Regions from separate parts of the Thalassolituus oleivorans MIL-1 genome, predicted to be linked through region 1. Evidence: predicted binding sites of a transcription regulator. Region 1 holds the regulator's gene; the other holds the start of a gene.
The links. Region 1 encodes FliA, which starts transcription of late flagellar genes. Its sites were predicted from a motif close to CTAAAGTTNNNNNNNNNNCNGCCGATA; they were not measured.

Region 1 (3,423 bases):
GTGGAGATGCGTGTGGTGACTCAGGGCGGGGATCTCGCTAAAACACTGCTTGCACTGCGTGATAAGAAATTAGTTTTAGTCGATAGCGCCGGTTTAGGCAGTCAAGATCCACATTTTTCTGTGCAATTGTCTATGCTTAAACAGGCTGGGGCAGGTTTAAGTAAATTATTAGTACTGCCTTTGACTAGCCAAGGCCGCTGTTTACAAGAGAATTTTGAACACTTTAAAGCTGCCGGGTTAAGCGGCTGCATTTTTACTAAGTTAGATGAATGTTTTTCGCTAGGGCCGGGCATGAGTATCGCTGCATTAGGGCACTTACCGGTCACGCTCGTTACAGATGGCCCGCACATTCCGGATGATTTGCATTATCCAGATGCGATGCGATTGGTGAACTTAGCAGAGCAAATGGCCCGCATGGCCAGAACTCGTTGGCAGGCGGCCGAAGCCTTAAATATGGCAACGCAGCAAACCAGCTTTCAACACGGAGTATAAAACACGATGGCAAGGCACCCGGTTCAAGTGATCGCTGTTACTGGTGGTAAGGGCGGTGTGGGTAAAAGCAACGTCTCCGTTAACCTCGCAATTGCGTTGGCCGAAATGGGACGACGCGTTGTTGTACTCGACGCCGATTTAGGTTTGGCGAATATCGATATTTTATTGGGGATATCGTCCAATAAAACGATTGAAAATGTACTGCAAGGTGAATGCGATTTACGGGAAGTGATGGTTAAAGGCCCGGCAGGAATTCGTATTGTTCCTGCTTCCTCGGGGACGCAGAAATTGTCGCAATTAAATGCGATGGAACACGCTGGTTTAATTCAAGCATTCAGTGATATTGGTGATGATATCGACGTATTAATCGTTGATACCGCTGCGGGTATTTCTGATTCTGTGATGAGTTTTGTGCGCGCAGCGCAAGAAGTACTGGTTGTGGTAACCGATGAACCGACTTCTATTACCGATGCTTATGCACAAATTAAATTATTAAATCGTGACTACGGTGTATTTCGCTTCCGTATGGTGGCAAATATGGTGCGCACGCCGCAAGAAGGGCAAGCGCTATTCCAAAAACTGACCAAAGTGACTGATCGTTTTTTAGAGGTTGCCATGCAGTACGTCGGTGCTATCCCTATGGATGATGCCGTACGTCGTGCCGTACAGCGCCAAAAGGCGGTCGTCGATGTGTATCCTCGCTCTAAAGCTTCAACAGCATTTAGAGCTCTCGCCAAAAAAGTCGATGCTTGGCCGCTGCCGTCTTCGCCGCGTGGGCATTTAGAGTTTTTTGTCGACCGGCTGCTTCAGGAAGTTGAGGCCTAATCAATGTCTGCGGGTAGTTGTCTGGTGTACTCTGACGTTCAAAAAAACAATTTCGATCAGTTGGTTCGCGAACACGCAGGACTGGTAAAGCGTATTGCCCATCACATGATGGGACGTTTACCCGATAGCGTACAGGTGGACGATCTTATTCAAGCCGGCATGATAGGTTTGTTAGAAGCATCACGTAAGTACGATGGCGGTAAAGGCGCAAGTTTTGAAACCTATGCCGGTATTCGTATTCGTGGCGCTATGCTGGATGAAATTCGTCGTGGCGACTGGGCTCCGCGTTCCGTGCATCGCAATGCTAGGCGAATTACCGATGCAATTAAGCAGATAGAAAGTGAGAAAGGTCGTGATGCCGACGACAGTGAAGTTGCTGCATTTCTTGGTATTAGCCAAGATGAATATCATGGCATTTTACGCGATAGCGCTGGCTGCCGGCTGTTTAGTTATGAAGAAGTCGCCGAGAAAAGTGAGAACGGCTTTGAAGTTTTTAACGAAACTGCGCCCAATCCATTTGCAGGTATCGAGCGAGATGCCTTCCAAACTCAGCTCGCAGAAGCCATCAAAGGGCTTCCTGAACGCGAACAGCTGATTCTAGCCCTGTACTACGACGAAGAGCTCAACCTCAAGGAAATCGGCGCTGTGCTGGGCGTCAGCGAGTCTCGTGTCAGTCAATTACACAGCCAAGCGACCCATCGTTTGCGTTCACGCTTGGGCGATTGGCTTACTCGCTAATAAATATTGCATTCCGTATGTCGTGTTTCTGGATAAAGCGGTAACTAGGTCTACACTAAGTTTTAGGAACGACTGGGAATATTAAAGTCGATTATTGGAGGTCGTTTTGGACAAAAATATGAAAATACTCATCGTTGATGACTTCTCTACGATGAGACGTATCGTTAAAAACCTTCTTCGCGATTTGGGCTTTACCAACACGCAAGAAGCTGACGACGGTACGACAGCGCTCCCCATGTTACAGAATGGCGATTTTGACTTTCTAGTAACTGACTGGAATATGCCGGGCATGACGGGTCTCGACCTGTTGAAGCATGTTCGTGCAGACGACCGTCTTAAGAGCCTTCCGGTTCTTATGGTTACCGCAGAAGCGAAACGCGATCAGATTGTTGCAGCTGCTCAGGCAGGAGTAAACGGCTATGTAGTTAAGCCTTTTACTGCGGCAGTTCTGAAGGAGAAAATCGATAAGATTTTCGAACGAGTCGAAGGCTAAATAAGAAGGTTGGTCAATGGGTGACATAAGCCTGAAAGCTGCTAACAGTAAAGTCGGCTCAGAAATCAGAGAGCTAGCTGAGAACATGCTGCTGCAATTAGAGCAGGGTGATATCAGTAAAGCCGTAGCGCTAGTGAACAACCTCAATGAGGTTCGTGACCGCACTTTGTATAACGAGATCGGCCGCCTAACGCGGGCACTGCATGAGGCTATTAAAAACCTTAATGTCGATTCCGTTGGTGCTGGCTCTGACATTGAAAATACAACCGATAAACTCGCGTATGTATTAGAAATGACGGATAAATCAGCTAATCGAACCATGGATTTGGTTGATGCAGGGATGCCTTTAGCCTCCGATATTCATGATCGGGCAAAAACATTATCGGAACAATGGCAGCGCTTTTTAAATAAAGAATTAACACCTGCAGAGTTTCGAGCGTTAAGCAAAGAAGTGAATGAATTTTTGGGTGAAAGTGCCGATAAATCGCGGCAAATTCAGGGACACTTTTCCGAAATTGTCTTAGCTCAAGATTTTCAGGATCTCACCGGACAAGTGATACATAAGGTGACGGCCCTGATAAAAGATGTAGAAGATCGGCTAGTGAGCCTAGTGTTAATGGCCGGGCAAGTGGATGAGATCACAGGTATTAAACATGATCTCAATGACATAGCAGAAACTTCCGACGAAGGTGCCAACATCCGTGCGGAAGGTCCTCAAATTAATAAATCCAGTGACGACGTAGTTAACAGCCAGGATGATGTTGATGACCTATTGTCCAGTCTTGGTTTTTAAAGGAGCAAACGGATGAGTTTCGATGCAGATGAAGAAATCCTCCAGGATTTTCTCGTTGAGGCGGGTGAGATTCTAGAATTGC
Region 2 (3,423 bases), 1.4 Mb from region 1:
AAAGCAACGAATATCCATCTTCTCATCAACATGAATTGCACGGTGCTGAGTAATACTGTTGCGGATGTGAACCATGCCCATTGGTGTAACCGGAAAAGATTCATGTAGCATCATTTCCATATGCAACGGGAACGCGAGGGTATGTGCGTAGGTGATAGGCAATAAATTGGAGTTATCGTCGAAACCACAAACGCGGGCATAGGCAGAAACGCGGGCTTGGTTGGTGCGAACATTGTTTTGCACAGCTTCGACTTTGGGTAAATCGGCTTTGCCATTCTTGGTCACTTTCTGGATAACACAACGAGCGTACTGACTCAGGTTGCCAGGAGTCGCATTAAATTGCATGTGCGTAGCTTGATTCATAGTGAACAGTCCTTGGGGCGATACAGGCCAAGTTATAACAAGGCAAACAGTTTACAATGAACTTGTCTCTGGCCTCATTGGCGCTTAGCCTATGTCGTTTGCGTCACTTTGGTCAATAAGGCTTGCAGCCTTTGCGCTATGTGGCAGAATTCCACCAATACTCGCAAGGAATATCAATAACTTATGTCTGGCGGAATGGCAGAATTAAGAGACTCAGGCATTATGATTCAGTTAGCTCACCAAGCGATGCTGAAGATGGGCTTAGATGTTTCTGAAGTGTGTAAACGACTGGGGATAACTCCAGAGTTGCTGACTGACCGCAATTTGCGTACCCCGCATGAAGCTCAGGGCTTGTTCTGGAGCGTTATGGAGGAGGTTAGCCAAGATCCAAACATTGGTTTGCATCTCGGTGAAAATATGCCGGTTTATAAAGGTCAGGTGTTGCAGTATCTGTTTCTTTCTAGCCCTACGTTTGGCGACGGGCTTGCTCGTGCATTCAATTATCAACGTCTACTGAGTGACGCCTCGCAAGCCAGTGTGGAAGTTCACGACGGTTTGGCATGTATCGTTGTCGACAGTGTGAGCGAATTGTTGGGTTCATTACGTCACTTGAACGAGTGTATGGTGCTTGGTTTGATAGGATTCTTCCGTTATGTGACGGATGGTGCATTTCGTCCTTCGGCGATCGATTTTTCCCATTCTGCGCCTACTGATACTAGCGAATACGAACGTATATTTGGTTGCCCTGTACGTTTTTCAGAGCCAGAAACACGCATCCACTTTGACATTCAATTACTCGATTTACCGTCATTGCATGCTGAACCAGAGTTATTGCAGCTGCATGAAAAGCTTGCCAGTGAACATGTGGCCAAGCTCGAGCGGCAAGATGTGGTCACTCGGGTGTACAAAGTATTTGGTGAGGTATTAGAAACCGGCCAAGTAAATTTAGAAGACGTAGCATCAAGGTTGAATATTAAATCGCGAACGCTACGCACTCGCTTGGCTGAAGCTGGCACTAACTTCAACCAATTGTTGGCTGACTATCGTTGTAACTTGGCAAAGAAACTGTTGTCGGGAACGGATGAGAGTATCGACGAAATCGTTTATCTCACGGGCTTTTCGGAACCCAGCACATTTTATCGGGCGTTTAAGCGCTGGACCAATCAAACTCCTGTCGAATATCGCAATAGCCGCCGCTGATCGGGTTGGCGGTTATTGCCTTTAATTGGCTTATGTCGTCTAGCTCTGCCTTATTATTGAATTTTATTCACTGAAGTGTTCAAAAAATGAACTGGTAGTTCGTAGTGTCTGAGTTCATTGTGGTGACCTACCCAATGGAAAATTCGCAGGTTGACGTTATGAATAGCTCAAATCAGAACTCGCTCATTAATCCTTTAGTTGATCATGAACTCGCGTTACGAGACTACACGCAATGGCGCAAGTCGTTAGTTGAAGAGGAGATCATGACCCTAGAAGCGACACTTCAGCTAACGGAGCAAGCGTTGACCGCCGCATACCGAACCTTGTTGGTCATGCGCTACCGTCAATTCAATTCGCAGCAATTGTTAGATGCTATTGACGAGCAAGCGATTACTTGGTCGGTCGAATTGCCCCATGAGTATCAACAAGGCGCAATTTGTTACTAGTTGAAGTTGCATAGGCCACTGAATTTACATCAAGTGGCCTTTTTGAATAATTTTTGCTCAAGTTTTGCATTTTCTGGTCGATAGACTAACCACAATGCAAGGCCCGGGAGATACCCATGAGCATACAGTTTAATAATTCACTAAATTCCTATCATTCTCTAACGTCAGGCCATAAGTATTCCGGGCATTCTGCGGATGGCGCTGCGCGTAAATCTACAACAGAAACGAGCACTGATTCGACAGAAGCTACACAAGCGACTGCGAAAGCGGCTCCAACCGTTGTGCAAGGTCCAAAACAGAGTGCGCAAGATACCGCTGCTAATATTTTGGCTCACGTCACGGCAGGTATTGAGTCATTACGTGACCAAGGGGCTGGCGAAGAGCGTATTCAACAGCGTATTGATGCGGCCCGATCTGGAATATCCAAAGGCTATGCTGATGCCGAGGATATGCTTGATAGCATGGGGTTGCTCGATGACGAGATGAAAGCGCAAATTACCGCGAGTCGTAAACTGGTCGATGACGGTCTTGATGCCTTGGCGAATCCAGACCAATCGGCACCTGCAGATGTCGCCGCCACTACTGAGACCGATTCTGTTCTTACTAATCAGGCAGTTACATCTGAACGCAGTGTAAGAGGTAGTTCAAATACCTTGTCGATGCAGGTTGTTACGCGAGATGGCGATAAAGTCACGGTTAATTTCAAACATCAGCAAGGCCAATTTAGTGTAAGCAATGGCTCGAATAGTTTGTCCGGCTCTACGTTTTCACAAAACTTCGAATTAGAAGTCGAAGGCTCGTTAGATCAAGGTGAATTAGATGCGCTTTCTGCCTTGTTTGATGATGTTAAATCGCTAAGTGATAAGTTTTTTGGTGGCGACCTCGGCGCAGCATTAGGAGAGGCGATGAATTTAGGCTTCGATGGCAATGAGCTTGCGTCGATGAGCTTAGATCTACGTCAGCGCTCATTTTCGTCAGTCAGTCGTGCTTATGCGGCTGGAGCTCCTTCATTACCAACGCCGAAATTGGATTCGCTGCAATCGCCGTTAGCGCAATATGTCGACGAGTATATCAAAGCGTTAGATAAAGCGAGCCCTCTGGCAGAGCCACGCACAACACTGCAAGACATGATGCAGCAATGGTTACCGGAAAAACCGGATTACCATATATTGCAAAGCTTTAATGAAGGCCTAAATCGCCTACTCTGATTAAGCTTTACCTAATAGTCAGCCCCTTTGCGCAGCGGTATACTCGTACCAGTTGTGGAGGGGTTTAATGACATTTGTATTATTCGGTACTGATGGATGCCATCTGTGTGATATTGCTGCTCAATTGGTGGTCGTTGCCGCAGAAGGTATAGAAGTAACTATCTATCAGGAAGATATTGCCGAGTCAGACCTTCTTGTTGAGCGCT

Region 2: the regulator FliA is predicted to act here: its motif matches at 2,066-2,092, upstream of TOL_RS05440 (DUF5610 domain-containing protein).

Annotation. Positions count from the first base shown of each region.
Region 1 covers NC_020888.1:2,615,640-2,619,062, reverse strand. Annotated here, with positions in the region: gene flhF (flagellar biosynthesis GTPase FlhF) at 1-492, shown strand, start outside; gene TOL_RS12025 (MinD/ParA family protein) at 499-1,317, shown strand; gene TOL_RS12020 (RNA polymerase sigma factor FliA) at 1,321-2,055, shown strand; gene cheY (chemotaxis response regulator CheY) at 2,174-2,548, shown strand; gene TOL_RS12010 (protein phosphatase CheZ) at 2,565-3,341, shown strand; gene TOL_RS12005 (chemotaxis protein CheA) at 3,354-3,423, shown strand, end outside.
Region 2 covers NC_020888.1:1,199,692-1,203,114, forward strand. Annotated here, with positions in the region: gene TOL_RS05425 (MaoC family dehydratase) at 1-363, opposite strand, end outside; gene TOL_RS05430 (AraC family transcriptional regulator) at 547-1,563, shown strand; gene TOL_RS05435 (hypothetical protein) at 1,668-2,009, shown strand; gene TOL_RS05440 (DUF5610 domain-containing protein) at 2,126-3,217, shown strand; gene TOL_RS05445 (glutaredoxin family protein) at 3,285-3,423, shown strand, end outside.